2 regions of the Marivirga arenosa genome follow, and region 2 is predicted to be linked to the other one. Evidence: riboswitches for the same ligand, from Rfam matches in the RefSeq annotation. Region 2 holds a riboswitch; the other holds the start of a gene.
What was found. Region 2 has a riboswitch for S-adenosylmethionine ahead of QYS47_RS07260 (O-acetylhomoserine aminocarboxypropyltransferase/cysteine synthase family protein). Riboswitches for the same ligand answer to the same signal wherever they lie in the genome.
Positions count from the first base shown of each region.

Region 1 (16,761 bases), 98 kb from region 2:
GTTTGCTGGCATTACATCATCTAAATAACGTAATCTCTGAAGATTCACATCCATAATAGTTACGTCAGCTCCCATACCAGCAGCCATTTTTGCAGCGTTTGTACCTACAACTCCACCCCCTAATATCATTACCTTTGCAGGTCTAACACCTGGAACTCCACCTAATAAAATTCCTCTTCCTTGTAAAGGTTTTTCTAAGTATTTAGCACCTTCTTGTATTGCCATTCTTCCAGCTACCTCTGACATTGGTACCAAAAGAGGTAAGCTTTTGTCTGGTCTTTCAACTGTTTCGTATGCCAAACAAATTGATTTACTCTTGATCATTGCTTTAGTCAAATCCTCGTAGGCAGCAAAGTGGAAGTAAGTGAATACTAATTGATCTTCTTTAATCAATTCATATTCTTCTTCAATAGGCTCTTTTACCTTCATTATCATATCAGCCTTAGCATAAGTACTCTGAATGTCTGGTAAAATTTGAGCACCTGATGCTACATAATCATCATCAAGAAAACCACTTCCTTCTCCAGCGGTAGTTTGAATGTATACTTCATGGCCTCTTTTCACTAACTCTTGCGTTCCAGCAGGTGTCAACGCGACACGATTCTCGTTGTTTTTGATTTCTTTTGGTACCCCAATGATCATATCACAATATTTTTAATGATTTTTATTGTGGGCAAATATAAAGCAAACTATAGAATTTCCATTCGATCCTATTACTTTTTTAATCCACTTTATTTTAGAATTTTAAAATCAAATTAATATTTTATTTTGAATACCTTTCCATGGGTATTGTTTGGTGGAATAATATTTTGGCAGAATGATAAAAGTCATTAATATAATCTGACTTACTTAATCCAAACAGTTGTTAGGCAATTCTCGTTAATACCAATTTGAAAGCCTCATCATTTTGGTTATTTTTGTTGAGCTTACTGAAAAAGTGAGCCTATAATATTTCAATAAAACGATAAGCTGATGACAACCACCAAAAGCAAAAAGAAGAATAAATTTAGTATTTCGAAAGAAGAAATTTTGAATGATTTCCGATTAGGATGGGAGAGTAGACATGCCAGTTTAATGGGCCGTAAAGAGGTCTTCATGGGAAAGGCTAAATTCGGAATCTTCGGTGATGGTAAAGAGCTAGCGCAATTAGCCATGGCGAAAGCCTTTAAAAATGGTGATTTTCGCTCTGGTTATTATAGAGACCAAACCTTTATGTTTGCTACTGGGGAGTTGAGCATTCAGGCTTATTTTGCTCAGCTTTATGCTCACACAGATGTAAATGCTGACCCAGCTTCAGCCGGTAGATTAATGAATGGTCATTTCGCTACCAGAATGTTAGATGAAGCAGGTAAATACACTAATCTTACGGATAGTAAAAATAGCTCTTCTGATGTTTCACCTACAGCTGCTCAAATGCCTAGATTAGTCGGCTTGGCATTTGCTTCTAAATTATTCAGAGAAAATAAAGATTTATACAAAAAGGAATTCGAAAAATATTCAATTGAGGGTAATGAAGTAGCTTTTGGTACCATTGGTAATGCTTCTACTTCTGAAGGAATGTTTTATGAATCGATAAATGCTGCTGGTGTTTTACAAATTCCGATGTTAATTTCAGTTTGGGATGATCATTATGGTATAAGTGTGCCACAGGAATTCCACACTACAAAAGGAAGCATTTCTGAAGTTTTATCGGGTTTCCAAAGATCAAAGGATAAAAAGGGCTATGAAATATTAACCGTTAAAGGTTGGGATTACGAAGCCTTAGTTGAAACTTATCAAAAGGCATCCAAGATTTCTAGAGAAGAGCACGTGCCTTCAATGGTTCATGTTTTGGAACTAACTCAGCCTCAAGGTCACTCTACTTCAGGTTCTCATGAGCGCTATAAATCAAAAGAAAGATTAGAGTGGGAAGCTGAATATGATTGCTTAAATCAATTCAGAAAGTATATCATTAAAGAGAAATTAGCCACTGCTGAGGAGCTTGATCAAATTGAAAATGAAGCGAAGCAAACTGCAAAGGATGCAAAAGATGCGGCTTGGAAAGCTTTCATTGGTGAAATTAAAGATCAACAAAAAGAAGCATTAGGCCTACTAAATGAATTAGCGGAAGAATCAGCTGAAAATAAGATTTCTGAGATTGCGGATGAGCTTAAGTCGGCTATGAACCCGTTGAGGTTAGATAATATTAAAGCTGTTAAAAAATCTTTAAGATTAGTTATTAATCATGAAGGTGAAGCGAAAAACAAATTGCTTAATTGGCTTAATGCCGTAATGGAGGAGGGTCATGACAGATACAGTTCACATTTATATAGTGAATCTGACGAGTCTGCTTTAAAAGTTGAAGTAATTGATGCTGAGTATTCCGATGACCCTAAAAAGGTCGATGGTAGAGAAGTATTGCAAGCTTGTTTCGATGCTGCATTAGCTCGTGATCCTAGAGTATTTGCTTTTGGAGAAGATGTAGGGAAAATTGGAGATGTAAACCAAGCTTTTGCTGGCTTGCAAGAAAAGCATGGTGAGCTAAGAGTTATGGATACAGGTATTAGAGAATGTACAATTCTGGGGCAAGGAATAGGTGCTGCTTTAAGAGGATTAAGACCTATAGCTGAAATTCAGTATCTAGACTATTTATTATATGCAATTCAGATCATGTCTGATGATTTGGCTTCTCTTCAATACAGAACAAAAGGAGGACAAAAAGCTCCATTAATCATAAGAACGAGAGGTCATAGACTAGAAGGTGTTTGGCATTCAGGCTCTCCTATGGGCATGATCTTAAATTCTATTAGAGGAATTTATGTTTTAGTTCCTCGTAATATGACTCAAGCTGCTGGTTTCTATAATACCATGCTTCAATCTGATGATCCTGCTTTAATCATAGAATGTCTAAACGGATACAGGTTAAAAGAAGAATTACCTGAAAACGTTGGAGAATTCACTGTACCTCTTGGTCAGCCGGAAACGATCAGAGAAGGTGAAGATGTTACGATCGTTACTTATGGTTCAATGTGCAGAGTAGTAATGGATGCTGCTGAACAATTAGCAGAACAAGGTATATCGTGTGAAGTGATTGATGTTCAAAGCTTATTGCCATTTGATATTGATCATAAAATTGTAGAATCAGTAAAGAAAACCAATAGAGTAATTTTTGCTGATGAGGATGTGCCAGGTGGTGCAACTGGATTCATGATGCAGAAAGTACTTGAAGAGCAAAAAGCTTATAAATATCTAGATGCTCAACCAATGACTATAACTGCTGAAGAACATAGACCAGCTTATGCTTCAGATGGTGATTATTTCAGTAAGCCTCAAGTTGAAACTGTATTTGATAGGGTTTATGAAATGATGAATGAATTTGATCCGGAACAATATCCAGCTTTGTATTAATATGTGAAAAGGCTTACCGATAGGTAAGCCTTTTTTATTAAAACACCTCCTTTGCAATTCTATAGATAGGATCTGATTTTCCCATAGAATAATAATGCAAGCAAGGCGCACCAAATTCAATCAATTCTTTAGATTGCTGTATGCACCATTTAATACCCACTTCTTTTGCTTCAGCATTATCTTTACAGTTTTCTAGTTGATCTACCAACTCATCTGGTAAGTCCAAATAAAAGGATCTAGGTAAAGCAGACATTTGCTTCAGGGAAGTGATGGGTTTCAAACCTGGAATTATAGGTACATTTATTCCTTCAGCCTTACATAATTTTACAAAATCAAAATATTTCTGATTATCAAAGAACATTTGAGTCACCACATATTCAGCTCCTCCTTCTACCTTTTGTTTCAGTATTTTCAAATCAGACTTCATGCTAGGCGCTTCAAAATGTTTTTCCGGATAGCCTGCAACGCCTATGCAGAAATCTGTAGGAGTTGCCGATTGTAATTCTTCATCTATGTATTTACCATGGTTCATGTCCACGACCTGTCCCATTAATTCAATTGCATAAGCATGACCATTCGGATCAGGAATAAATTTATTCTCTGACTTAATAGGGTCACCTCTTAATACCAGCAAAGAATCAATTCCAAGGAAATCTAAATCAATTAAGGCATTTTCTGTTTCTTCCTTACTGAAACCACCACAAATGATATGAGGGACAGTATCTACATCAAAACGGTTTTTGATAGCAGCACAAATACCTACAGTACCAGGTCTTTTCCGGGTAGTCCTTTTTTCAAGTAATCCATTTCCTTTATCTCGATAAACGTATTCTTCCCTGTGATAGGTAACATCAATAAATGGAGGTTTGAACTCCATCAGTGGTTCTATATTCTCAAATAATGACTTGATATTTTGTCCTTTTAGTGGAGGTAATATTTCAAATGAGAATACGGTTTCTTTTGCGTTATTTATATGTTCGGTTACTTTCATAATGAGATTTTAGATAAAAGAGTCTAGATTCTAGACAAAAGTCTATATTCTTATATCTAGGCTCTTGCTTCTTTTCAATAATTTAAATTGGGTTTTAGCCATCTTTCGATTTCCTTGAAATCCTGATTTTTACGTTTGGCGATATCTTCTACCTGGTCTTTTCCTATTTTACCCAATCCAAAGTATCGACTCTCAGGATGAGCAAAATAAAAGCCGCTGACAGATGCAGTGGGCCACATGGCCAGGTTTTCAGTTAGACTTATTCCCGTTTCTTTTTCTACATTTAATAAATTAAACAAAGTGATTTTTTCAGTATGATCAGGACATCCCGGGTATCCTGGGGCAGGTCTTATTCCTTTGTATTCTTCTTTGATGAGTCCTTCGTTGTCAAGACTTTCATTTTGAGCATATCCCCAATACTCTCTTCTCACTTTTTTATGCAAAAGTTCAGCAAATGCTTCTGCTAGTCGATCTGCTAAAGCTTTGGCCATAATGCTGCTGTAGTCATCATGATCTGCTTCATATTTTTCTGTCAATTTCTCCAGGCCAATTCCAGTAGTGACCGCAAAACATCCCATATAATCTGTTATAGGCTGCTCAGCAGGAGCCAGGAAGTCAGAAAAAGCATAATTGAAATTATTGTCTCCTTTTTTGCTTTGTTGTCTTAAAGTATGGAATTCAGTCAGTTTCTGCGTCTTTTTTTCATCAGCAAAAACCTCAATGCTGTCATCATTTTTCGTATGAGCAGGATATAAACCAAATATGGCATTGGCTTGCAAGGATTTTTGTTCTATAATTTCAGCTAGCATTTTTTGAGCGTCATCAAATAACTTTTGTGCCTCAATTCCTTTTTCAGGATCATTCAATATTTTTGGGTATCTACCCTTCATCTCCCAGGTATGAAAGAATGGAGTCCAATCTATGTATTGAGATATTTCCTCTAAATCGTAGTTCAAAAGCACTTTATTACCCAGGATATTTGGCTTAGTACTTTCAAAATTAGACCAGTCGAGCTGAAATTTATTATTTCTGGCTTCTTCAATACTTATGTAATTTTTGGTTTCACCTCTGCGACTGTGTCCTGCCTTTGCTTCAGCATATTCGCTTGCAATTTCTTGGAAATAATCCTCTTTATCTTTACCCATTAGCTTTCCAGCTACCGTAACAGAGCGTGAGGCATCATTTACATGCACTACGGGTCCACTGTAGTTTGGCTTAATTTTAACTGCGGTGTGAATTCGAGAGGTGGTAGCACCGCCAATCATAACAGGAGTTTTCAATCCTCTTTTCTCCATTTCTTCCACCACATATATCATTTCATCTAAAGAAGGGGTGATTAAACCACTAAGTCCGATAATATCCACTTGCTGCTTTTCAGCTTCTTCAAGAATCTTTTGCAAAGGAACCATAACGCCCAGATCAATGATTTCATAATTGTTACAGGCCAAGACTACTCCCACTATATTTTTACCGATATCATGAACGTCTCCTTTTACTGTAGCCATCAATATTTTGCCTTTGCCCCCCTGGGCGGAGGACTTCTCAGCCTCGATGTAGGGTAGGAGGTGTGCTACTGCTTTCTTCATCACCCTGGCACTTTTCACAACCTGAGGCAGGAACATTTTTCCTGAGCCAAATAGGTCTCCCACTACATTCATCCCATCCATTAAAGGACCTTCTATTACATCAAGAGGACGATCTGCTTGCAGTCTTGCTTCTTCAGTATCCTCTACTATGAATTCGGTTATTCCTTTAACTAATGCATGTTCCAGCCTTTTATTCACCGGTTCATTTCGCCATTGTTTAGTTTCCTTTTCTGCTTTTTCTCCGGGCTTCAAGTTTTCAGCATAAGCCATTAACCTTTCTGTAGCATCTACTCTGCGATTGAATAATAAATCCTCAACATATTGCAGTAATTCTTTATCTATTTCATCATAAACCTCCAGCATTCCTGGATTGACAATTCCCATATCTAAACCAGCTTTGATAGCGTGGTAAAGGAAAGCAGAATGCATGGCTTCTCTTACTACATTATTCCCTCTAAATGAAAATGAGATATTACTAACACCACCACTTGTTTTCGCATGGGGTAGGTTTTCTTTGATCCATTTTACAGCATTAATAAAGTCAACCGCATAATTATCATGCTCCTCCATGCCGGTACCAATTGTAAGAATATTGGGATCGAAGATGATGTCTTCAGCTGGGAAATCAGCCTCCTTGACCAGTAAATCATAGCATCGCTTACAGACTTCAATTTTGCGATCAAAAGTATCCGCTTGTCCCTTTTCATCGAAGGCCATTACTACAACTGCAGCTCCGTATTCTTTTATCTTTTTGGCTTTTTTAATAAAATCTTCTTCCCCTTCTTTTAAGCTAATGGAGTTTACAATTCCTTTTCCTTGTAAACACTTTAGCCCGGCTTCTATTACTTCCCATTTCGATGAATCAATCATGAATGGAAGCCGTGCAATATCCGGTTCTGAAGCAATTAGATTTACGAATTCAGGCAATACTTTTTCTGCATCAAGCATACCATCATCCATGTTGATGTCAATAATTTGGGCACCACCTTCCACTTGGTTTAGAGCGATATCAACTGCTTCTTCAAACTTTTCCTCTCTTATTAATCGGGCAAATTTCTTGGACCCCGATACATTGGTTCGCTCACCAATATTCACAAAGTTTATTTCAGGAGTGACTGAAAGAGGTTCCAGTCCGCTTAACTTCATTATTTTATCAGAAGTGCTTATTTCATGAGGTTTTGATTTCTGTGCATAATCAGCAATTGCTTTAATATGCTCAGGTTGAGTACCACAACAGCCTCCGATAATATTCACCAAACCTTCATCGAAGTAACTTTTTATGATTCCGCTCATTTCAGCTGGACTTTCATCGTATTCCCCAAATTCATTTGGTAGTCCAGCATTTGGGTGACAAGAAATTGCTACGTCTGATATTCTCGCTAATTGTTGTAGATAAGTTTTTAATTGATCAGCTCCTAAAGCACAATTAAAACCAACACTTAAAAGCGGGAAGTGACGGATACTGTTCCAAAATGCTTCCACTGTTTGACCAGATAATGTTCGACCGCTGGCATCTGTAATCGTTCCGGAAACCATTACTGGAATATCGATACCTTTCTCATCTTTTAATTCTTGTATGGCCATTAAGGCAGCCTTACAATTAAGCGTATCGAATACAGTTTCGACTAAAAATATATCAACTCCTCCAGCAGCTAGGGCTTCTGCCTGTTCTTTGTAGGCGAGCCTTAATTCATCAAAGGAAGTAGCTCTAAACCCTGGTCGGTTTACGTCAGGCGATATAGAGGCAGTTCGATTCGTAGGCCCAATTGATCCTGCCACAAAACGAGGCTTATCTGAATATTCTTCTGTTACCTCTCTAGCTAATTTAGCGGACTGCTCATTTAACTCCCAAACTAGCTCCTGCATGTTATAGTCGGCCATAGCGATGCTTGTCCCACTGAAAGTATTGGTTTCGATTATATCTGCGCCTGCATCTAAATAAGCTCTATGAATGCCCTTGATGATATCAGGCTGGGTGATAGAGAGGAGGTCATTATTGCCTTTTAAGTCAGAAGGATAATCTTTAAATCGTTCCCCGCGATAGTCAGCTTCTGTTAATTTATACTGCTGAATCATAGTGCCCATCGCACCATCTAACACTAAAATTCGGTCTTGAAGTATGTCTTTTGAAAATCTGCTCATTCTGAATATTTAAATTTCATATCCAGAAAGTGCCTAAAGAGTGGCTGTTCTTATCTTTACCAAACTATTTGTTTGGATGGGAAGTAGCACCTTTTCCTATTGTAAGGAAGGGTTGCTAAGACTTCAAAGGGCCCAATCCCTCAGTCTTTCTGGATAAGTAATGTCAAATAAAGGTATAATAACCTAAATGAAAAAGCGAAAGTTCAGAATTTTTTATCTTTTGAAGTGAAAGAACCTCTTTTTAATATGTTTTTTATAGGTTAATCTATCTGAAGAAAAAGTAGTGTTTGTGTTCTACCCAATTGTGCTTTTTCATGAATGCCTGGATTTGCTGTTTACTTTTTGCTTCTCCTACAGTGATGATGATTTGTGGTTCTATAAATTCAGCTAACTGATCCATGCCTAAAGTATAATCAGAATATTTTGAAGCTGTTTTTTCTTGCTTAGATTTAGAAATAGAGTTCACCCAGTAGAATTTTTCTTTTTGATCTATTAAAAAATTAGCCATGATTTTTCCTTTAGTTCCTGCACCAAAAATCAGAAATGGTCTATTCCTATCCCGTTCAAACTTAAGGAAATACATAAGCTTTAGTTTAAAAAATGCAGCTTGATTGCAATAAGCAGCTGTTCTACTTGTTCTTTTTGGATGCTCTCGCCAAAAATGGATACAATCTCTTAAAGCAAAAATCTTAAAACCTGCAGCATACCAACGGAAAACCAAGTCATAATCTTCAGGGTAGTAATTTGAGTTAAAGCCACCACATTTTTCGAAATCTTGTTTAAACATCATCCAGGCAGGTGAAGCAACTACACATTCCTCGTAAAGATGCTGCCAGTGCGAATTATCTTCACAAAGCGAGTTCAACCAGTATTGGTATTGTAGGTAGCCTTCAGAAATTGGTTCTTCAGAAAAGTATTCAACTTTTCCTGTAACTACGGTGTTTAGCCCTTCTTTAAGAAGCCCTTCTTTTAATAATTGTAGCTTGTTTTTGGGCATTATATCATCAGAATCCATTCTGTGAATAATGTCCCCTGTTGCTAAAGCATAGGATGATTGCAGAGCAGAAATGATTCCGTTTCCTGAGGAACTTATTAGCTTGATTCGGGTATCTTTTTCTACAAATTTTTCGACTACAGCTCTACTATTATCAGTGGAGTGATCATCTGTCACAATTAATTCCCAATCCTGTTCCGATTGATTGATGATGCTATCCAAACAGGCTGGAAGAAACTGTTCAGTGTTTTTAACAGGCATAATAATTGAGATAAGAGGAATGGCCATCTTGCTGCGATATTTTTTGAAATTATAAGTTATCTAACAGGTTTTGATAGAGAAGGCCTATTAAAATTGCAAAACCAAAACTTAATAAAGTGCCTATTAAGATGTATTCAGTAAGTTTACGATCTTTTGCTCTTGATAAATCTCCAAATCGAAATACAGATTTAGCTGCTATTAGAAATCCTATGGCTTGCCATTCTTCCATAAGTACAAAAGCAAAAACAAAAAGTCGTTCAATAATACCGATGTATTTCCCAGCTTTGGAAAGGGAATCTTGGTCAGAGTCTTCTGGCAGCTCCCATTGAGACATAATGATCTTAATAAAAACAGCTATTCCATAGGTAAGTAATAGAATACTTAAAACAAACAGTAATAGAGTTTCTGATAGTTGAAATTCAAAAGAAAGCATTTTGGGGTAGTAATAAGCACAAATAGCTAAAATCACTGCTAAATGAGCTAATTGGTCAACTATAAATGATAAACGAGAATTTAAGATTTTTCTAAGATAGATTTTGAAGAGGTCAATTACAAAATGACTTATGGGTAAAATGAGGAATGCCAACCAATAGTCTACATTGAATTGCAATAAAATCAGTACTAAAATAGTATGAATTATGATATGTATATATAGAAATTTTGATTTTGCTTTCTTTGATTCTTTGTGTTGAACCCATCGGTCCGATTGAAAAACGAAATCACCTAATACATGAGCAACTAAGATTTTGAGAAGAAATGAAATCATAACGAATGGGTTTGTTTCTTATAATAGTCAATTATTTTTTGCAGCTTATCAAATCCACTTCGATCGAGGGATACGCTAATGGTACTTTGAGTTTTTTCTAGTAGTTCTGCAAGTTGGTTTTGGTTTTTATCAGGATTTTCTATACTTGCTTTTATCACCTCGGCTTGGCTTGCAGTCCATTTATCTGCAGTAAATAGCATTAATTCCAACATGATATTGAGTGGCTCATCCCATTTTGCATCATTTGATCTTATAGCAAGAGTATTTTTTTTGAGAGTTTCAAAGCATACACCTGAATTTTGATAGGCTATACCATTCGACTCTGATATTTTTTCAGATACATAATCTTCCTTTCCAATTCCAATGGCAATTCTGACATCTTTGTTTTTAATTTGTTTGATGGTGGCTTTGATATGAAAAGCTGCTAAAATAGCTTCCCCAATGGAGATTTTTAATTGAAAGCTATCCCCTCTATAGATTTCCCATTTTTCAGGGCTAGTGCCATATTGATTTAAAACTGATTTCAGTTCTTTCAACCAATTTGAAGGAACCTTCTCTGTAGAATTGATAATGTCGCCTGTTAATATTGCTATCATTAAAATGCTATATTTCTTTGTTAAATATCGATAAAAATATCGATAAATAATAATATAGATATATTTATCAATAATTATTAATATTGATGCATTTAACGATATATATAGTCAGATTGAAACAATAGTATTACTTCATGAAAATTAATTTCCTTTAACAGTTATTTCATCAAGTTTTAATATTTCTGATTTAGAGCCCTTTTTTTGCATTAAATCAATAAAATAGAAACAGATATCACCTTCCTCATCCATTTCTCGATAAAAAGCTCTTGACTTATTGACACCCAAAATATGTTGGTTTGTGGATGCTATGTATTGGAGTTCATTAGCCTCAAGATTATAGGAATAGACCTCATTGATCTCTTTTTTCCTATTTCTTATAAAGAATATATCGCTATTGGAACGATCAACAATAGCATACCATGCTTCTTTATTTTTGTCTTCAATTGCAGGGAATTGCTTTATTGTAGTTTTTTTATTTTTAAAATCATGTACGATGAATGAGTTGGCTTCCGAATGATTAATAATTAAATTATTGTCAGTAACATAATAGTCAGCTAAATTACTCATGCCTTGATAGTATCTTGATTCAAGGGGTAGTGGTTCATTTAGGATTAAAAGCTGTGAATCTTTTTTATGTATTAATGCAAATTGATAAATACTGTGCTTTCTAGGTGCATTTTTATTTGGGGTCATTCCTATTACATAATCTCTAACTGGTATTTTTAGCCCTGTTTCATATTCATCAATTAAGAAATGAGAAGGAATTTCTTCCTGAATTGAAAACTGATTATTCGATATAAGAACTTTAAGTCCATGCTTCCCTAAAGCTACTGAAAAGGTAGAGTCAGAAGTTGCAATAATACTCATAACAAATCCCCATTCCTTTTTTAATTCTAGGGTGTCCGATATTAAACCATTAGGTTTAGCTAATACTAAAAAATCTGATTTTTCAGGTCTTATAATAACCTGGTCATTCATAGGAACTATATTTTTCATGCCTGCATTAGCTCTGCAAAAGAATAAAATACCTTCACTTTCTTCATTTTGAGCTTTTATCGAAAAACTATTCAATATCAGTAAGAGAAATAAGAGCAAATTCAAGGAAGTCTTCATTGTTATTTTGGTTAAAGGGATTATCAGTATTTATTAATAGGCCTCTCTTTGTAGGGATTATAATGGATGGATTAAACTTGTTAGATGGTAGCGATATTGTACCAGATAATTCTCCGTCTGGCTCAAAAAACAATAGTGTAAAGTCGGATCTATAATATGCATTGGATCGGTCTTCATTTGCCTCCAGCAATATTGCCTTTTTGTATAGCCTAATCAATTTATTACGATATGGGTCATATACTATTTCTCCTAATTGTGGACTCTCAATTAAATATAATTGATTTGAAACGAAGTCATTATCATCCATGCTAATAGCTTCTGCAAGCTTTCTTGATCCTATATCCAGTTCGATATTTTTTTCTTGTTTGTTTTCAATCTTAATTAGTTTTTTACTCATATTAAACCCTACATAAATAGCGCTGCCATAATGATGAAAATAAGGATTTTGACTCCACGGATACCACTTATTATTTTGGTGAGCTGCTAAGATTTCGTTTGGGTATTTTAGATTTTTTATTTCTGATATTTTTCCATTTTCAAGCTTGAGATAACTTAAATGGTTTACATTAAAGAAAGCTAAATCATCTGGGTAAAAAGATTGAGTAGAAATACTATAGAAGTATAACTTATTATCAATCAGAAATGGGGAGGCATTACTATGCCAACCAGCTCCTAAAGTCATATCTGTACTTTCCCATTTTTTAACTAGGTTTTTGGAAGTATCCGTTAAGTAAAAAGTAAGGGGAAATGCTTCATTATGAAAAAATATTGAATCGAAATTATGAACATAGAAATTTACAACCTCTTCGAAAGCATTATTTCCATATAAAGGAAACTGTATTACTTTTTCTATTTTTTGTTCTTCTAAGTTTATAATTTCTAATTGCAAGGGATTATTACTGCTTTGATAATCATTAAATCGAAAAAGATAATTTACGCCATTAATTTTTTTATGCTGAGTATTAGAGGTCGTTTCCTTAACTCCACTTTGAAGCTCAATTGCTGTTGTATCCAGTATCTCTATTTCTTGACAATAATTTTGTTGTATGGAAAAAAATAAAAGGACAGAAGTAAGGGGGGTGATAAATATTTTATTCATTTACAATAAATTGACGGTTGATTAGTTTTTTTATAAGTTTACTTCCAACTATAACATTAAAATGTGCAAAATATTATAATCAAAACAGAAAAAAGAGCTATTAGCTACATATTTTTCATGCTTTTAGCGTTTGAACTTATCTTAGCGAATCCATATCAATCTTTTTCACAATCCTATTCTAGGCAATCTAAAATCCATATTTCTGCTTTCCCTGGTTTTAGTAATCATCAAATAGATGAAATGGCCAATCATTATAAATTATCATTGAACCTGACTTCAGGAATAACGGGCAGTGTCAGCGGTATTGAGTTGGGACTTATTTCAAATTATAATTTTGAAAAATTTCAGGGTATTCAATTGGCAGGCTTTGTCAATATTTCAGGAGTTAATAATCGTTTAAATCCAAAAGAATCAATTGATGAGACTTTTAAAGGCTTTCAACTCGCTACAATTTCTAACAGAACTTACGGAAATGGGGTAGGAGTACAGATATCTTCATTTAATAGCAGCTATTCTGGTTTTATAGGTTTACAATTAGGTGTTTTAACTAATAAAGCAAGAAATTTACAGGGTGCGCAGATTGCAGGCTTAATCAATTCCTCTAAAATAGGAATGGTAGGTTTCCAGATTGCGCCCTTATTCAATTATTCAGATGGGCAAACTAACGGTTTACAATTGGGACTTTTAAATTATGCCAGAACAGCTGGTTTTGGTCATGAATTCAGTAGTTTATTTAGTGATACCTGGCAGATTGGATTAATCAATTTCAGTAAAGTAAATAATGGAAATCAAATTGGGCTGATCAACATAAGTGGAAAAAATAACGGAGTACCTTTAGGGCTTCTTAATATCGATGCCAGTGACGGATATGTAGCTTTAAGAGCTACAGATATGTTTTTATCTAATATTGCTTTGTCTACTGGTAGTAGATTCTTTCAAAATCTATTACAATTTGGTTATAACTTTTCAATTTCAGGTTTACCATCATGGGGATTAGGCTATGGTTTGGAAAAAGAGTGGACTGACCAGAATAGAAAGAAGTATTTATTACTTAATACATCTTTATGGCAACAAAAAGCAGCGGATATCAAGCTTTTTAAAGGTCCAAGAGTAATAAGGTCAGAACTGATTTATGGATTTAAAATAAGCAAATACAGATATCTAGAATTGGGTGCGGCCATTAATTATGAGTTAGCTTCTGTGGATCAACAAGAAACTTCTTTACTGAGTATAGGCCAATTTTTTCCAGGCTTAATAGTAGGGATACAATGATTTATAAGTCTGTTAGTCACTCATTTTAAAAAAAGACCGTTATAAATTACTAAATAGCAATAATCAAATAATTGAATCATGAGAAAACTTAAGTTTTTGAATACCCTAGCGGTATTAATTGGGTTGATATGGTCTTTTTCTTCTGTATCGCAAGTCAAAAATTGTAATCTGTCGTCAATAAATGAGGAATTAGCAAAAAGAAAAGAAGCAGAACAGAGCATAAGAAAAGAGGTGATCCCTGCTGTTCAGGAACATAACAAAACAGGCAAAGGGATATTAAAAGTAATTAGGCTTGCGAATAAAATGAATAAAATAGATGAAGACAATCAGAAATATTTAGATAAACTGATTGGAAAATGTGGTTGGGACGATAATTTAAATGCAGAGAGTCATCGTACAATTTTTTTAATTATTGATCATGGTGATAAGGATTTTATAAATAGATATATTGATCTAGTAAAAGTTAAAGCCGAAGCTGGCGTTTTAGAATCAGATGATTATCCTACTGTGCTAGATCGTAAATTAATGTATGATGATAAACCTCAATTGTTTGGAACTCAAACTTTCAGTTATATAGATGATAATGGCGATAATAATTATGTTTGGCCAATTGCTGACCCAGATAACTTAAAGGCAAGGAGAGATTCTGTCGGTTTACCCACAATGGAAGAATATTTCCGAATTGCCATGGAAGAATTTAACATCAAAATGGTCTGGGATAAGTCTCTAACAATAGAGAAGGCCTTGGAAATGAATAATTGAATTGATCAAAAAAAAAGCAGTGCTTTTGACACTGCTTTTACTTTATGCAAAACTTAAATTAGTCATTTTCTTTTTTCTTTCCTTCTTCTTTAACCTCAATCAGATCTCCATCTTTTAAAGTTTTAGAAATAGCTAAGAATGGTCCTTTTACGATTTCTTCTCCTTCTTCTAATCCACTTACCTGAATAAATTCAAAATCGCTGATTCCAGTCTTAACCTGAGTCATTTTAACCGTATTGTCATCTTGAACCACAAATACAACTTCTTGCTCTTTTTTAACTTCTTTAGTCTGTTCAGTTGTTGTCGAATCTTTCTCAACTTCTGGAGATCTTAATGTAACTGAAGCTAATGGCACAGTCAAAATATTCTCTTTGGTTTCTGTCATAATTTCAACACTTGCCGTCATCCCTGGTCTGAAAGGAGAATCTCCATTTTCCGAAATTAAATCCTCATATGAAGAATTCAATATCTTCACTTTCACTTCAAATTCGGTAACGGCATCTTGTGAAGCTTTGTCATTAGCAGTATTAGCAATAGCCGTAACGACTCCTTTAAATTCTTTTTCCATATAGGTATAAGAATCTACTTCTATATTAGCAGTGTCTCCAATGTTGATTCTGATGATATCGTTTTCATTTACATCAACACGCACTTCCATGTTGTTTAAGTTTGCAATTCTCATCATTTCAGTACCTGCCATTTGCTGTGTACCTACCACTCTTTCACCTAATTCAACACTTAACTTAGAAACTGTACCATCAACTGGAGCGTAAATAGTGGTTCTTCTTAAATTTTCCGCAGCTTCGTTTACAGTCGCCTGACTGCTTTTAACTGTATATCGAGCAGCTAGTACATTTTTCTCTGCAGCCACTTTATCGTTTTGTGCTACCTGATAGCTAGCCAATGCCGATTCGTAATCAGCAGTTGAAATTACTTTCTCATCATAAAGTTTTTTCTGTCTGTTGAAAGTTTGCTTGGCTTGCGTTTCCTGCGCTTTTGCTCTTTCCAAAGAAGCTTCTGCTTGCGCTAAAGATGCTTTTTGTTGGTTTAGATTTGCTTTCGCTCTTTCTAATGCACTTTCAAAATTATCAGGTCTGATCTCTACAAGCAAATCTCCTTCTTTAACAGGATCACCTTCTTCAACCGCTAATGCAATAATCTCACCGGCTACATCTGGGCTGAGTTTTACTTCCACGACAGGCTGAACTGTTCCACTGGCATTTACTTTTTCAATTATGGTTCTTTTTTCTACTTTAGCTACTTCAACTTTTGTAGAAGGTGGCTGTCCAATTACGCCTGATTTTTTACCAATAATTGCAGCTACTATTAATACAACTACCGCTGCAATTAATATATATAATGTCTTTTTAGATGATTTCTTCTTAGCCATGGTTAAAAGTTTAATGGTTTACCTTGATAAAAGTCAAGTACTTTAAGTTTGAAAATATAATCGTATTTAGCTCGAATTAAGTCAGATTTAACTCTTTCGAAATCATTTTTAATTTGAGTAAACTGAACTGCATCAATTGCGCCTAATTCTAGCCTTTGCTCAGCATTTTTGAAGCTAAGTTCAGAGGCTTCAAAACTATTATTTAAAGCTGAATATGATTTTGCAGCAGCTTTTACATCTAAATAAGCTTGTTCAATTGTTTGCTGCAAATCATTTTTAGCAGCCGTTAATTGATAATCGCTTCTTTTTTTAGTTATAATGGCTTGTTGAACACTATTTCTTACCTGGAATTGATTGAAAATAGGAATATTCAAGCTTAAGCCAACAAATCTTCTTTGGTTA
Region 1 covers NZ_CP129968.2:1,776,207-1,792,967, forward strand. The annotation lists gene ald (alanine dehydrogenase) at 1-642, opposite strand, end outside; gene QYS47_RS07685 (alpha-ketoacid dehydrogenase subunit alpha/beta) at 973-3,387, shown strand; gene metF (methylenetetrahydrofolate reductase [NAD(P)H]) at 3,425-4,378, opposite strand; gene metH (methionine synthase) at 4,453-8,106, opposite strand; SAM riboswitch class I at 8,154-8,266, opposite strand; gene QYS47_RS07700 (glycosyltransferase family 2 protein) at 8,372-9,388, opposite strand; gene QYS47_RS07705 (DUF3307 domain-containing protein) at 9,411-10,127, opposite strand; gene QYS47_RS07710 (SatD family protein) at 10,124-10,723, opposite strand; gene QYS47_RS07715 (hypothetical protein) at 10,865-11,794, opposite strand; gene QYS47_RS07720 (hypothetical protein) at 11,787-12,935, opposite strand; gene QYS47_RS07725 (hypothetical protein) at 12,999-14,207, shown strand; gene QYS47_RS07730 (DUF6624 domain-containing protein) at 14,286-14,969, shown strand; gene QYS47_RS07735 (efflux RND transporter periplasmic adaptor subunit) at 15,028-16,359, opposite strand; gene QYS47_RS07740 (TolC family protein) at 16,362-16,761, opposite strand, start outside.
Region 1: another riboswitch for S-adenosylmethionine. It lies ahead of metH (methionine synthase); the one in region 2 lies ahead of QYS47_RS07260 (O-acetylhomoserine aminocarboxypropyltransferase/cysteine synthase family protein).

Region 2 (16,761 bases):
TTTATAATGACGCCATTGTATTCATTTTCAATATTGTAGAAGTCATGTTTTTTAGAGATAAGCTTCGGCTCTATTTTAGCTTCTATTTTGTTATTAGCTAATAATGCCTCGCCTATCAATTTTATTTTGAGTTGGTGTTTTTTTGCATATTCAATAATATTATTGTCTAATGAAGTTATGCCCTGCATAGGAATATTTTCAGGATGGATATATTGGCCAAAGGCATGATAAATCATTATGGATAATTTAAAGCGAGTGTCTTCACCGCTTACATCAGAGTATGGGTCTGACTCTGCAAAACCAAGTTCTTGTGCTTTATTTAAGGCATTATCATATGATTGGCCATCGTCAACCATTTTGGATAAAATGAAATTACAAGTTCCATTTGCTATGGTTTCAATCGATTTTATCTTATCTGATTGGAAATGCTGATCAATAGTTCTAATTATCGGTATACTGCCACAAACAGCGGCTTCGTAAAAGAATTTTACATTATTTTTTTTACTTATATTGAATAGTTCTTCTAAATATAGGGCAACCATTTTCTTATTTGCACTTACCACTGATTTTCCATTTTGAAATGCTTGAGTAACAATTTCAAATGCTTCTTCAGGATCGTTAATAAGTTCTATAATAAGGTCAATTTCGCTGTCCTCAACTATTTCATTTACATTTTGAGTTAACAGCTCTTTTGAAAATTCTATGGTTCTATTCTTGTCGATATTTTTTACGGCTATTCTTGTAATTTCTACTCCATAATCTTCATATTTTTTAAGAGCTTGGAATACGCCAGTTCCTACAACTCCAAATCCTATTAATCCCGCTTTAAGCTTTTTCATAGTAATTCTTTTTAAAATTTTTTTCAATGAGTCGAGATATTTTGTTGCCTTCTATTAAAAAGGCATCATGCCCTTTTTTTGAGTTGATAATCTCTAATTTTGCATTGGGTATATGATGCGCCATAAGCCCCTGTTCTTTTAAAGGGAATAAGTTATCGCTATCAATTCCAATACAAAGCGTATTGGTTTTTACTAATGAAAGTATTTGTTCCAAACTTCCATTTCTAGCTGATGCTATATTATGATTATCCATCATTTTTGATAGAATAAAATAGCTGTCGGTACTAAATCTTCCCTTAAACTTCTCGCCCTGATAATTTAAATAGGAGACTATATTCCAATCATCCTGTTCATTTTTACCTTTTTGATTAAGTTCAAAATCATCATAAGATCGGTAACTTAGCATAGCAATTTTCCTTGCAATTGCTATTGCCTCATTTTTTGAAATCGAATTGTTGGCTCCCAATGAAATGGCTTGCCGTTGCAATTCATTAAATGCTATTCCCCAAGAAGAGTGTTTTGCATTTGATGCAATCAAAGCCTGATTTTGAATAATTTCAGGTTCTATCAGGCTCCATTCTAATGCTTGCTGCCCACCTAATGAACCACCAATTAAAATGTCAATATTTGTAATATTTAAGGATTTTCTTAAATCAATAAATGCTTTTATAACATCTCTATTGGAAATTTCTGGAAATTCATCTCCGTATTTTTTATTTGTATCTGGATTTATTGACTCTGGGCCAGTGCTTCCGTAGCATGAACCCAATATGTTGGCACAAATTACAGTGTGTCTTTTTGGATCAATAAAGCCGCCATTTTCAAAATATAAAGAAGGCCACCATGATTTAACAGTGGCACTTCCTGTGAAGGCATGACAAATCCATATTATTTCTTTTTGGTTAGAAATTTCACCTTCTATTTCATAATGTAGGCTTGCCTGGTGTAAAATTTCACCATTTTGCAGAACAAACTTTTCAGGTAATTTATGTTGTGGCATAACTTAATTCATGAATTTTTTGAAAAGCTTGAGTAAAATCAGCTATAATGTCATCTATATGCTCAATACCTACAGAAACTCTTAATAATGTAGGAGTAATGCCTGCTGATAATTGTTCTTCATCGGTTAATTGTTGATGAGTTGTTGCAGAGGGTTGAATGATTAATGTTTTTGCATCTCCAACATTAGCTAAATGACTTACTAGTTTAAGATTATCAACAAAGCCTTTTGTTTCTTCTTTATCACCTTTAATAGTGAAAGATAAAACACCTCCGTAACCATTGTGTAAATATTTTTTAGCTAATGGATATGATTTGCTACTTTCTAAACCTGGATAATTTACTTTTTCCACCAATGGGTGTTTCTCAAGCCAATAGGCTAGTTTTAAAGCATTATCTACAGTTCTCTGAACTCTGAGAGATAAAGTTTCAAGACCCTGAAGCAGTAGGAAACTATTGAATGGACTCAAAGCAGGGCCATAATCCCTTAATCCTTCCACTCTCGCCCGTATAGAAAAAGCAATATTGGGTAAGCCTAAAGGATTATTTTCACCAAAAGTTTCCCAAAAATTAAGTCCGTGATAACCTTCTGAAGGTTCTGAGAATTGTGGGAACTTACCGTTGCCCCAATTGTAATTTCCACCATCTACGATTACGCCACCAATAGAAGTACCATGGCCGCCAATCCATTTAGTAGCAGATTCAACAACTATGTTTGCTCCATGTTCTAATGGTTTAAATAGGTAACCACCAGCTCCAAATGTATTATCTACTATTAAGGGGAGATCATATTTTTTTGCTAGGGCTGAAATGGCTTCAAAATCAGGAATGTTAAAGGTAGGATTGCCTATTGTTTCAAGATAAATTGCTTTAGTATTTTCATCTATCAATTTCTCGTAAGATGATATTTCTTCATATTCAGCAAATCTTGCTTCTATCCCTAATCTTTTAAAAGCAACTTTAAATTGATTATAGGTACCACCATATAAATATTTAGTAGCTATGAAATTATCGCCAGATTCTAAGATGTTATTTAGAGCTATAAATTGTGCAGCCTGTCCAGAGGCTACAGCCACTGCAGCTACACCTCCCTCAAGAGCAGCAATTCTTTTTTCAAATACATCATTGGTTGGGTTCATTATTCTGGAGTAAATATTTCCGAATTCTTTTAAACCAAAAAGATTTGCTCCGTGATCGGAATCGTTAAAAACAAAGCTAGAAGTTTGGTAAATAGGAACTGCTCTTGCATTTGTACTTTGATCTGCTTCTTGTCCTGCGTGTAATTGTAGTGTTTCGAATTTTTGTGTAGTTGACATAATTATAAAAATTAAAAGATTGAATAAATGATTATATGATAGTTCTAAAATGATCCAATGCGATAAATATAGTTTGATTCGACTGGATTGAATTTGTAATAAGTTGAATTTGAGAGGATTAAAATCTATTAAGCGGGTACGCTCAAATTAGAAAGGTTATAATTATCCTTTTAAATTTTGATTTAATCCAAAATGAAAGAATTGCTTTTAGCAACAACAGCACATTCGCATTCGCATGCTGGCCTTTGAGATAATAGATATAAATCTATTAGATAGTAATTGTGAATTTTTGTGTGGAGCCGAATTGGCTTTTCTGAAGTGTTCGCTTAATGCGATTTGTTCTAAGTTGTTCATAATTTATATTTCCCTTTCGGGCAGGATTTGGCACCTTGAATCAGGTTGCCAGAGGGTCACCGAGCCTGTCTCTTACCTCTTCGTTATAAATTTATTTTCGAATTAATGCTTCAAATTTAGAGAAAGCTTTTTGAGATATACAAACTTTTTGAATTAAAAATATTAAATAATTGAAGATAAAGTTTTTATAATTATATAAAGTATAATAAAAATACAATTAATATTTGATTTACACTTCTGATTTATGTTTCAATAGCCCATTCACAATTAACCACTGTGCAACAATGTAAGTACTCATTACCGCAATACCAGCATAAGGAATAGTATGTGAAAAACGATTTATAGCTAAAATTGAATCTGAAATAGTAAATAATGCAGCACCCAAAACAACAAATTGAAAGCTTTCGTTAGTGGTTTGATTTTTTCTATACCACGCAGCAACCACCATACTTGCAATAATTAAAGCATAAAGGGCAATAGGTACTTGGATTACGCTGTCTACATAGGGTAAAATGAGGTATGCCATTAAGCCTAAATAAGCAATGATAATAAATGGAAATGCAGACCATCTGAAGCTAAATGAATCCTTAAAAGTTGCCTTTTTATAAGCAACAATATATACAATATGAGCTGCTAAAAATGCTGAAAGTCCAGCGAAAAAGAAGAGAAAATGCTTAACCGTAAAAAGTAGCATAATATCTCCAATCCAACTAAAAGCTAATGCCAGAGTTACATAACTAACCCATTTTTCATTCCTTCTACTATCCGATTGATCCCAAAAATAGGTTAATAGAGAGATCATAAGAAGAGGTTTTGCAATTTGATGTATAATATCTATCTCAAATTGTAATGAGATAATTTCAAGAATGGCAACAATCCAATAAAAAAGGGCCTTAAATTTCATATGAAAGAGTTTATCGAAAAGTACTTATTATTCATCGATAAAAAAAGTAAATTTATGCAAATGGGTGTATATGTAAGAAATGATTAATTGGATTTAGAAATATAATTATTTCTTTAAGAACTTTTTCAAGCTCTTTTTTGAATCTATGGTAATCATTACATAATAATGCCCGCTAGGAATATTTTTTAGGTTGATTTTGTAAAGGCCATCGTCAATTTTTTCAGCTGAGCTATTCATTTTAGTTCCTATGATACTCATGACTTGAATTTCAATTGACTTGTTGATTTTCTGCTCATCTAATTTAAGATATACAAAATCTTCAGCAGGATTTGGGTAAACTTCAGCGTCTTTAAGAATAGTTACAATATCCTTGTTATATTCAACAATATTTTTCGTTTCACCAGCGTTCATTGAGAAAACTGATAGTAAGAAAGTGAACAACAATATATATCTTAACTTATTCATTAAATTTAATTACGTTTCAAATATACTAAAGTTATAGTAAATATTAATTTTCTATCTTTTTAAAAGCATTTTGAAGCTTTTCAATCATTATGCTAGGGGTCATAAAATTTTCACCCTTTTCTTCTTTACTTATATCACCACTTAGGCCGTGCAAATATACTGCCAACTTTGCTGTTTCATAACTATTTTTTATTCTTGGATATATAGCTGCTAAAATTCCACATAACAAATCTCCACTACCTCCTTTAGCCATTCCTGCATTTCCAGTTGGATTAAAACTGATTTTGCCATCAGCATCACAAACAGCTGAAAATTTACCTTTCAATACAACTACAACCTTATGATGCATACAAAATGATTTTAGTTGCATAATGGCTTCAAAATTATTGGAATATTTTCCAACCAACCTTTTAAACTCACCATGGTGGGGTGTTAAAATGGTTCCTTCTGGTAATAGATTTAGTAACTCTCTATTTTCAGCAAGTAGTGTAATTGCATCTGCATCTAATATAAGTTGACCTTGGTAATCTTTTAACAGATTCTCTAAAAGCACTAATGTTTTATGAGCAAATCCTATTGCAGGACCGAAAACAATAACATCCTGTTTGCTGTAATCCAGATAACTTCCTAATACATATTCATTTTCATCTGTAAGGATCAAGGCTTCTGGAATTTGGTTTTGGACGATATCAATGCAATGTGGGCATGTTTGAACAGAAATCAGCCCAATTCCTGAGTGAAGGCAAGCTCTTGCTGCTAGTATTGCAGCTCCCATTCTTGCATAACCACCCGCAATTATGGTAGCTCTTCCTCTGTTACCTTTATGGGCTATCGATTTTAATTTTAACCTATTTTTAATTGCTGAATCTACCTCGTAAATTGAGTAATCGCTTAAGCAGTTATTAATATATTCTTTGTCAAGTTTAATGTCCAAAATTTCGAATTCTCCAATGTATTCCTGGTTTTCAGCCATCATGAATGCTAGTTTAGGAACTTGGAAACTCAATGTGTAATCTGCTTTAAAAATTATTTCGGAAGGACTCGCTTTATCAGCAAATAGACCAGAGGGCATATCAATGGCTATTTTATTCGCTTCAAAATTATTAACCTTTTTAATTAAATCAGCAAGCCTTCCTTCAATAGGTCGAGATAATCCGGAGCCAAAAATTGCATCTATTATTATCGATTTTTCACTAATCTGTTCGGGCAGTTCTTCTAAAAATGATATTGTATTAATTTTTTTAAGCCTTTTGAGGTTTTCTTCAAAATCATCTGAACCATTTTTACCTAATGGAAGTATAACCTGTACTTTATAGTCACTTTCAGAAAGTAATCTGGCTACTACTAATCCATCCCCTCCGTTATTTCCTGAGCCTGCCAATACATAAACAGAAAAATCATTGTTGAATCTTTCAGTAATCCATGTAAAAAGCTCGTAGCTTGCTCTTTCCATTAGATCAATACTTTTTATTGGTTCATTTTCAATAGTGTATTGATCAGCTTCTCTAATTTGTTGAATATTTAAAATCTTCATTCAAATAACTTTCAGTCTTTATTCTAAAATTTAATTCTTTTTTAAGAATTTTGCTTCTTTACTACACTTTTTACTACAATATTTTACGCTTTCCCAATTCTTTTCCCATTTCTTTCTCCATACAAAAGGTCGATTACAAACAGGACATGTTTTAGAAGGTAGGTCACGCTTCTTTGTCATTTTGGTCATCAATTGGTCTTTTTTTAATTCTAATTCATAAAATGAAATATTGTTTACTTTCCATTTATTAAAGTTCTTATCAAACAAGCATGAAATTACTTTGTGAATGAAGGCATTTCTTCTATTTTTGCAGAAACTTTAAACAGAGCATAATGAGCGTTTTAGTCAATAAAGATTCTAAAGTAATTGTACAAGGTTTCACGGGTTCAGAAGGTACTTTCCATGCTGAACAAATGATAGAATATGGCACTAATGTGGTAGGAGGGGTTACTCCAGGAAAAGGAGGACAAACACATTTGGGTAAACCAGTTTTTAATACAGTTGAAGATGCTGTAAAAGAAGCAGGAGCAAACGTATCCATCATATTTGTTCCACCTGCATTTGCTGCTGACGCAATTATGGAAGCTGCTGATGCTGGAATTAAAGTAATCATTACGATTACTGAAGGTATTCCAGTAAAAGACATGATGAAAGCAAAAACCTATATTCAAGATAAGGATTTAACTTTAATTGGCCCTAACTGTCCGGGTGTTATTACTCCGGGTGAGGCTAAAGTTGGTATTATGCCTGGTTTTGTTTTCAAAAAAGGAAGAGTAGGTATTGTATCTAAATCAGGTACTTTAACTTATGAAGCAGCGGATCAAATTGTGAAAGCTGGATTAGGAATTTCTACTGCTATCGGTATTGGTGGTGATCCAATCATTGGTACCCCAACTAAAGAGGCGGTAAAAATGTTGATGGAAGATGATGAAACGGATGCTATTGTGATGATAGGTGAGATTGGCGGAAACTATGAAGCAGAAGCAGCTAGATGGATCAAAGAAAATGGCAATAAAAAGCCTGTAGTTGGATTTATAGCTGGTAAAACTGCTCCAGCAGGAAGAAGAATGGGCCACGCAGGCGCTATCATTGGTGGTAAAGATGATACTGCTGAAGCAAAAATGAAGATTATGGACGAATGTGGAATCCACGTTGTTCAGTCACCAGCTGATATAGGTGAAACCATGAAAAAAGCTTTATCTTAATTAGGAGATAACTAATAATATTTAATTGCAGGCTGTTTTAGTTTTTTATACTGAAACAGCCTTTTTTATTTTTAGCTAGATATGACCAATAACGATATTTTAAAAAGACTTCGCTTCACTTTTGATTTCAGTGATCAGGAAATGATTTCAATATTTGATCAGGCAGATTATAAGGTGACACGATCACTGGTAACCGACTGGTTAAAAGCAGAGGATCATGAAGAATATAAGGATATTCATGATGATCAATTAGCAACTTTCTTAAATGGCTTAATCAATAAGAATAGAGGTAAAAAGGAAGGTGTTCAACCCACAGCAGAAAAAGTATTAGAGAATAATGAAATTTTAAAGAAGCTGAAAATAGCTCTTTCTTTAAAAACAGAAGATATAGTGGATATTTTTAATTTAGCTGAAAAACCAATCAGTCCACATGAGATAACTGCCTTTTTAAGAAATCCAAAGCAAAAACAATATCGACCTTTTCAAGAGCAATATTTAAGGAACTTTTTAAATGGGCTACAGATAAAATACCGAAAGAAGTAGCTTCAAGTAATTTTATTTTAATATAATTATATGGCTTAAATTGAAATAAGATTAAACCATTGATTTTAGAAGGGAAAGGCTTAAATGATAAGTACAGAAAATAAGCGGGATCTAGACCTTTATTTCACTAAGTCCGATTCTAAGCTTTCGATTACTTTCTTGATATTGCCTGATATAGTAACTAGCCACTTCATTTGATCTGATATTAAGCGCGTAGACTGCAATCTTTTTCTTAACTGGGGGTCAATTGGCTTTGTTTTCTCAAATGCTAACTCCTGATTTCGAATAGATACTAAGCTTTCAAATCTTTCTTCTAAATGCTGATGTGCAAGCTCTAATTCGTCTTCAGAAATAGAGCCTGTTTGGTCTTTTTTAAGTAAGCGCTGTATAGCCTGTTTAAGGTTGAGGTCTATAGTTTTAATTATAAATTCAAAGTCTTTTGAAACTTCATTCTCTTTATGATTAATTAAATAGGTTCCTAAGGAGGCCATTGCAGCAAGGAGTGTTTGATTTATACTAACAATCTCATTTATTTTGCCCACATGATGTTGCTGGGATTTGGGTTCTTGGCTTAATCGCTGAAATGCTGCATTTAAATTCCCCATTTCTAAAAAGGCTTCCTTTCTAGCTAGTTTATAATCTGTAAGGCCACTGTTTTCATGGTAATACCGATCAATTTGGGCGAGATATTTTCTATTAGCTCTTAATACTTTTAATATGGTGTTTTGTATACTTTCTGATTCCCATGTAGGCCATAGTAAAGTACCGGCTCCAAATGCAATAGCTGCTCCTATTATTGTATCTACCACTCTATATTGTATAACCTCAAATGCGTCTGGGTTTATGAGAGTGTAAATAAAAACGATACTGGTTGTAATAAAAACGGAGGCGGTTTTGTAGTTTTTTTGGATAAAGCTAAGCGCAAGAGTTAGTGAAACAATTGCCAAAAAGGCAAATAAATAAGTGTTTTGATTGATTAAAACTATGAGGCTTGCAATTGATGCTCCAATTAATGTGCCGTATAATCGATGTTTTGATCTTTTTTTGGTTAGGGTATAACCGGGCCTCATTATTACCACAATCGTTAATAATATCCAATAAGTATTTTGTAGTGAAAATAAAGTCCCGATTGTGTACGCTAAAAGCATAGCAATAGTGAGACGAGCGCTGTGCTTTAAAATAGGTGACTTGAAACTAAAATTCTCACTTAGTATATTTAGATCGTAATCTTGCTGAGTGATAAACTGCTTTCCCTCTTTACTTCTAATTCCAATATTTTTTTGGTTTTCGAGATCATAAAATACCCTTTCAATGGAATCAATTTTTTGAATTTGGTTTTCTTCATATTCAAGTAAATTTCTAAGCAAAAGAGCACCCTCTCTAGCTTCTGGTAATCCAATATCATTTTTATAAGTTTGAATAGTTTTTTCACATAATTGGATCAGGATGTTAAAGTCTATTTTATGCGAGAGTTTTTTGTTTTCTAACATCGCAATAGCCATTTGGTCCAATCTATCTGATAATTGAAATACTAAATCTATAAATGGGCGAACATATTGTGGTTTTTCTAGAAATAGACTATTTATTTTTTCATAATTAGCTGGGTTTGCCATTGAGAGTTCTAGAATGTCAATTAATTCAATGAAGATCAATAATTGTTTTCTCTTATAATTTGAAAAACCAGAGCTCTGCCTTTCGGTCAATAAAAGTTCTCGCAGAGTTTCGTGAGTGGCGTTTATAGTGGTTTGCAGCTCAAATAGTTCTTTTTTTAATTCTTCAGCCTTGCCTTCTCCTATAGCTAAATTTCCCCTGATTCGAATGTATTGAGCTGTAAACTGTAGGCATGAACTAAGTTCTTTATTGATTTGACGTTTTTGGAGTAATGGATGAAATATAGCCGATAAAAATAAATACCAAAAGCCTCCAATTGCAATGAATAATCCTTGAATTAAGATTTCTTGGCCAACTTGCGGATGTGCAAAGCTTAATACGATAGCTAATAAGCCTGAAAAAGAAATTAAGGAAGCTCTAAAACCATAAACCGAAATAAAGGATATACCGAAAATAAGAAGTGACATTGTTGGTACCAACAAATAAGGGTTTGGAGCTACATAGGTAATGGCTATGGTGGTTAATAATGCAATTAATGTAGCAATTAAAATTCCAATGCTTTTATGTTTTCGGCTACCGGGAACATCACTTCCTGAAGTAAGAAAAACACCTATGGAAATGCTAAGTAGATAGGAGATTTGATCAATTTGGATTCCAATTATTAAGGGTAATACGATACCAAAAGTGACTATTATAGATTTAAGGAAATCAGGGCTTTTAAGAAAATTTAGAATCTGTTGGTAGTAGTTTTTTATCATAGAAAATGAGGATCTGCTTCATTATACTCATTTGTTATAGCATGAGTTTGATTTGCCTTCTTTTTTTCCGTTTTCTAACGAAATAATAAGGTCATAATATGAGAATTTCAAAAATTCTGTTTGTTCCCATCAATTCAAAGTAATTTGGATCTGAAGATGACAATAGAGGAGACAGCATTCATTACATATTTCCAATGTTTTAATATTGTAATAATCAAATAATATTTATAATTTCATAAGGGTAATCACCAATTTTGTGAAAAAAACTATACTCTTATTTATCCTTAATGGGGTTCTGATCTACTTTTCTGTGGCTCAAACTGCTATAGATTCCCTTCGCCAAGTGCTCAAAACTCAGGGAAATGATTCAAATAAGGTAAATACTTACCTCCAATTCTTTTATACTGATTTATACTATACTGATCCTGCAGAAGTAATTCTTTTTACAAAAAATGCAATAGAATTGAGCAAGGAAATCAATTTTGTAAAAGGAGAAATAGAAGCCTACAATTCTTTAGGCTATATCTACCGCTTGAGGAGCACTAACGACTCTGCTTTTTATTACTTCAAGAAAGCTAAGATGCTTTCGGAGTCTGTCAATTATACGCTTGGTTTGCTGGATGCCTATATTGGCATTGGAAATACCTATAATCAACTGAGTAAATGGCAGGAAGCCATTATCGAATTCCAGAAGGCAGAAGAAATTGCTTTGGCTGCGAAAAATATTCGTACAGCCGCCAGTGCAAATAATAACATGGGCAATATAAGTCTGGCCCAGGGAGATTTACAGGCGGCATTGAAGTATTATCAAAAAGCGGCAGATATTGGACCTCCATCGATTAAAGAGGTTGCTTTGGTAAATATTGGTTTAGTACATATTGAGTTAAATGATGGAGCTAAAGCAAAATCTTATTTACTAGAGGCAAAAGAAATGACTAATGCTTCTAAAAACTGGTATGCACTAGCTTTCATTTATCAACATCTGGGTTCTTTAGAAAAAGCAGATGGCAACTTAGAGGAGGCATTAGACTACTATCAAAAGGCTATGAATTCTTATAAATCCATAGATGAGCGACAACATTATTCAGAAGTATTAACCAGTGTTGCCTCAGTATATTTTGATCAACAAGAATATATAAAAGCTTTGTCGACTTATCAGGAAAGCTTGGATATCCAAAAGGAAATAGAGCATTTTACGGGTTGGTGTAACAGTTTGCATGGCATAGCTAGAGTTTATTTGGCCATGGGCAAAGAAGTAGAAAGTGAAGCAGCCTTGCTCCAGGCAGTTGAAATTGCCGACAATCACGACTTACTAACCATTAAAGATGACATTGCGCTGACCTTAAGTACCCTTTATAAAAGTAAGGGGCAGTTTGAAAAAGCATTAAATTATCATGAGTTGTACAAACAGTTGAGTGACAGTTTGCTCAATCAACAGAAATCGGAGCAGATTGCGGAAATGGAAGCTCAATTTGAGAATCGGCAAAAGCAGCAGGAAATTGACCTTTTAAGTGCTGAAAATGAAATTGCAAATCTTAATGTTTTGCAGCAAACTAACTTTCGAAATTTTGTCATTATAATAGCCTTTATTTTAGCCATCTTGGTAGCTGTTACTTATAACAGAGTGCAGGTAAAAGTAAAGGCAAATAAAAAGCTGCAGGAACTTGATCAGTTAAAAACCAACTTTTTTACCAACATATCTCATGAGTTTAGAACACCACTTACCCTCATTCTAAACCCAATTGAAAAAGTCTTGAAAAGTCAACAAGATTTAGCGATCCGAAATGATTTGCTCCTAGTACAAAGAAATGGTAAAAGATTGTTGGAACTGACTAATCAGTTACTTGACCTTTCAAAATTGGAGGCCGGTAAACTGAAGTTGATGGTATCTGAATATGAGTCATCTGAATTTTTTAAGACTTGTATTGCTTCATTTGAATCATTTGCGGATTCAAAGAATATTAGATTTAAAACCAAATTGAAGGATGCACCGAAGTCTGCCTATTTCGATCAGGATAATCTTCAGAAAATTCTGAATAATTTATTGTCTAATGCATTCAAATTTACGCCCGAAGGAGGGATGGTGGAACTAGAGGTCAAGCAAGAAAATACATTTATGCAAATCTCAGTAAGAGATTCCGGCTTAGGTATTTCGGCAGAAGAACAAGAAAAAATATTTGATCGTTTTCATCAAGAGACTGAAAGTAGACATCAAGAAGGTTCGGGAATAGGCTTAACTCTTACTAAAGAGTTGGTCTTACTGCACCACGGAAGTATTACAATAGAAAGTGCGCCTGGGCAAGGCAGTACTTTTACAGTAAAAATCCCGATTTCCGCCAATGCTTATGCTTCTGAGCAGTTGATCAAAGAAGTCCCAATGAATGGAAAGCCTTCTTATTCTAGTGAAAGTAAGGCACATACTATGCAAGCGGATGTTCAATCGGATTTGCCAATTGCTCTTGTCGTAGAAGATAATCCTGATCTTAGAGCGCATATCGTAGCACTTTTAAGCGGGCTCTATCAATTGGAGCAAGCGCCTAACGGATCAAAAGGGCTGAAAATGGCAATGGAATTAATACCCGATATCATAATTTCTGATTGGATGATGCCGGAAATGGACGGGCGAGAATTTTGTGAAAAATTAAAGACAGAAGAAAAAACCAGCCATATTCCAATCATTATGCTTACCGCCAAAGCTGATTTGATAAGTAAAATTGATGGATTGAAAACAGGAGCTGATGATTATTTAACTAAACCATTTAACACGGAGGAATTGCTGGTTCGCATGGAAAATCTAATAAAGCAACGTGAAAAATTGCGAACTACTTACAGTAAAATTATTACAATTACTCCTTCACAGGTCGAGATTGAGGATCCTAACGAGGCTTTTTTGCATAAAATCCTGAGTATAGTAGAACAACATATTGGTGATGCTGAATTCACAGTTGAAAAACTGCAAAAAGAAGTGGGCATGAGCAGGATGCAATTACATAGAAAACTTAAAGCACTTACTAATTTCTCCGCTAGCGAATTTGTTCGCGATTTAAGGCTTCAACGGGCAGCGCAATTTCTTGCAACGAATGGAATTAGCGTGGCAGATGCTGCTTATAGTGCTGGTTTTAATAGCCTATCCTATTTCTCGCAATGCTTTAAGGAAAAGTATGGCGTAACACCTTCACAATTTGAGAAACAACCCTCTTAAAATTAGTTTAAGAGCATTTGTTACATTTCTTATAGTTTTTGGGACATATCTAATAGCCTTTTATTTAAGGACTGATGAACTTGTGTACATCAAAACAAAATAAAAACCTATGAAAACTTTATTGACCCTATTGCTGATTAGCTACTGCTTTACCGGCTTTGCTCAGAATACCGTTGAAGAATTAGCTAAAATTAAAGAAACACGCGATGCGTTCATGTTGGCTATTAAAGAACATCGCTATCAAGATCTTGCCAACTTATCAACAGCTGATATGGAGAATGTCGGACCTGGTGCTGAGGCTTGGTTAAAAATGTACCTACTAGGGCAGGAGAGAGGGGCCTTTCCATACGATCGCATTTTAATGAGCCCAAAAGAAACTGTTATTGTTAGTGATTCAGTGGCCTATGATTACGGAACAAGCAAAGTGTATTATACCGATGAAGAGGGTGAAGAAGAACTACTCACCAATACTTACCTGGTAATTTTAAAAAAGGATAAAGAGGGTATTTGGCGACTACATCGAGAGGTAGCTTCTGCTCAAGTAAAGTAAGCAATAAACTAAACTTTAAGACTCATGAAAAATTTAATGCTTTTATTCCTTATGATAGGAATGTCATTTCCACTTAAGTCTCAAACTGATACAGTTCGACTCATTAATCAAAAAGAATTAGAAGAACGAAATAAAAAACTTGCGACAGGATTTTATAACGACCTCTGGTTTACTAATAATACGGATAATTATAAAGATTATGTAGCAGATACTTATGTGGCACACGATATTGGTGAAAGGAAAGGAGTTAGCGAACCAGCTATTGAGCAGAAGATTATCGCAGATCGGTTTTGGGCGAATGGGAAGTGGGATGCAAAGATTAATTATCAAATTGCAGAAGGCGATTTAGTGGCTACACGATGGGAAGCCACTTATCAGCCTGAAACTCTTATAGGGCGAATCATGTACGGTTCAGGTACTATTCCCATTATCAATGTCTTCCGTTTCCAAGACGGTAAAATCGTTGAATTATGGAATCATCGACACGATATTGATACTAATATGACGATGAAGTTTACCATCAAAGGATTGCTAATCGGTCTTTTCATTGCCCTTATCCCTACTTTTTTTGCCATTCGGTTGAAACGCAAGCTTAGGAAAATAAACCTTAATAATTGATATAAAATTAAACTCAAAAACTATGCAGCCTACTCAACCCAACGAACGCTTTCTTTTTTTAGATGTACTACGTGGCTTCGCCTTATGTGGAGTTTTGATTGCCAATATGGCCTTTCATTCCGGCTATTGGTTTCTAAGTCCGGAAATGCAGGCAGGCTTGCAATTTGCCGATGCTGGTAATTCCCTAATGTGGGTGATTCATTTCTTTTCGGATGGTAAATTTTACTCCATCTTTTCAATGCTTTTTGGGATAGGGTTTGCATTGCAAATGCAGCGATCTATAGAAAGGGAAGAGCCATTTATGGGGAGATATAGCAGACGTTTACTGATATTATTTCTATTCGGACTCTTGCATGCATTTCTCTTTTTTGTAGGCGATATTCTGAGCATGTATGCCCTAACAGGCTTTCTTTTACTATTATTTCGAAAGAAATCTGCTAAATTCCTTTTCAGGTCTGCCCTGATTTTACTTTGTTTACCTGTTTTGCAATACGCTTTTCTTTGGTGGAATGCCCAAGGAGCACCTCCAGTTGATCTTTCAGGCGATAGGGCATTCTTTGAGCAATTGATTCTGGCTTACAGTACAGGAAATTTCAGTGATATTCTTTTTAATAATATTGGCGGTACAATCTTCGGAAGATATCCTGACCTAATTTTTACCGGCCGCTTTTTCAAAGTGCTAGCTATGTTTTTGTTGGGCTTCTACATAGCTAAAAGCAGATTGTTTGAATATAGGGAAGAGCGGAAGGATTTTTATAAAAAGATTCTACTATGGACTGCAGTAATTGGGATTCCTTCGAATATCATCTTGGCTCAAATGATGACTACCGATGCTTACTATATGTTGGAGCCTAGTGGCATTGTGCAGCCTTTGGTGTACGCCTTTGGTGTGCCCGCACTAGGTATATTTTATGCGGTTGGTTTACTCATACTTTTTCAAAAGCCTGCATTTAAGTCTAAGCTAAGTTTCTTTGCTCCATATGGAAGGATGGCGCTAACCAACTATCTGATGCAAAGTATTTTAAGTGGTTTGGTGTTTATGAGCTATGGATTTGGTCTATTTGGAGCGGTCGGGCCTATTTTATTCACCATTATTGGCTTTAGTATCATGATTATCCAATTCATTTTCAGCCATTGGTGGCTATCCAAATTTAAATACGGACCTGCAGAATGGCTGTGGCGATCATTGACTTATAAAAAATGGCAGCCTTTAAGAAAAGCAGAAGATTTGACATTTAATTGATCTTTGAACAACTATGAATGAGGAATTGCCAATTATTTACTTCTGTATAAAAACGATAAAAATAAATCCATGAAAGGAATTATTCCAACAAAAAGAATTGATCACTATTTTTTCCCAATAGTAGGAAGCTATTATTTAGTTACAGCACTATTAGGTTTTGGCTATTCAACTGCGAATAGGTTATCGGCTGAAGGTGTTTTGCCCTTTAGAGTTATAGTTCATGGGCTTTTGGGAGGTATCTGGTATGCAATGTTTTTTTTACAAGTAATACTGATTGCTGCAGGTAGGAAAAATGCACACATGAAGTTAGGCAGCTATTCGGTTCCAATTATGATTTTGGTTTTTATAAGTAGTATTTACACGGTCCTTTTGCGAGATCCAATTTCTTTTGAAAAAGTACCGTTTTCAATACAAGGATTTGAAATTGGCCTCTTTACAATAGGACTGATTTATGTTCTGCTTGGCTACATTTACCGATATCGCGCCCATCATCATAAACGATATTATTTAATGAGTATAGTGATTCTTAGTGGGGCAGGAATCAATCGATTTTACAAGTTTATTGGTGTAGAGATGTTTAATGAATTTTTAATTATTTTCTTTCTTCCCCTATTACTCAT
Region 2 covers NZ_CP129968.2:1,678,362-1,695,122, forward strand. The annotation lists gene QYS47_RS07250 (homoserine dehydrogenase) at 1-839, opposite strand, end outside; gene QYS47_RS07255 (homoserine O-acetyltransferase family protein) at 826-1,839, opposite strand; gene QYS47_RS07260 (O-acetylhomoserine aminocarboxypropyltransferase/cysteine synthase family protein) at 1,826-3,154, opposite strand; SAM riboswitch class I at 3,509-3,600, opposite strand; gene QYS47_RS07265 (lysoplasmalogenase) at 3,738-4,412, opposite strand; gene QYS47_RS07270 (T9SS type A sorting domain-containing protein) at 4,518-4,877, opposite strand; gene QYS47_RS07275 (NAD(P)H-hydrate dehydratase) at 4,921-6,411, opposite strand; gene QYS47_RS07280 (DUF2256 domain-containing protein) at 6,442-6,678, opposite strand; gene sucD (succinate--CoA ligase subunit alpha) at 6,744-7,616, shown strand; gene QYS47_RS07290 (YehS family protein) at 7,698-8,159, shown strand; gene QYS47_RS07295 (FUSC family protein) at 8,279-10,528, opposite strand; gene QYS47_RS07300 (tetratricopeptide repeat protein) at 10,785-13,730, shown strand; gene QYS47_RS07305 (YybH family protein) at 13,840-14,280, shown strand; gene QYS47_RS07310 (nuclear transport factor 2 family protein) at 14,332-14,898, shown strand; gene QYS47_RS07315 (DUF418 domain-containing protein) at 14,921-16,141, shown strand; gene QYS47_RS07320 (hypothetical protein) at 16,211-16,761, shown strand, end outside.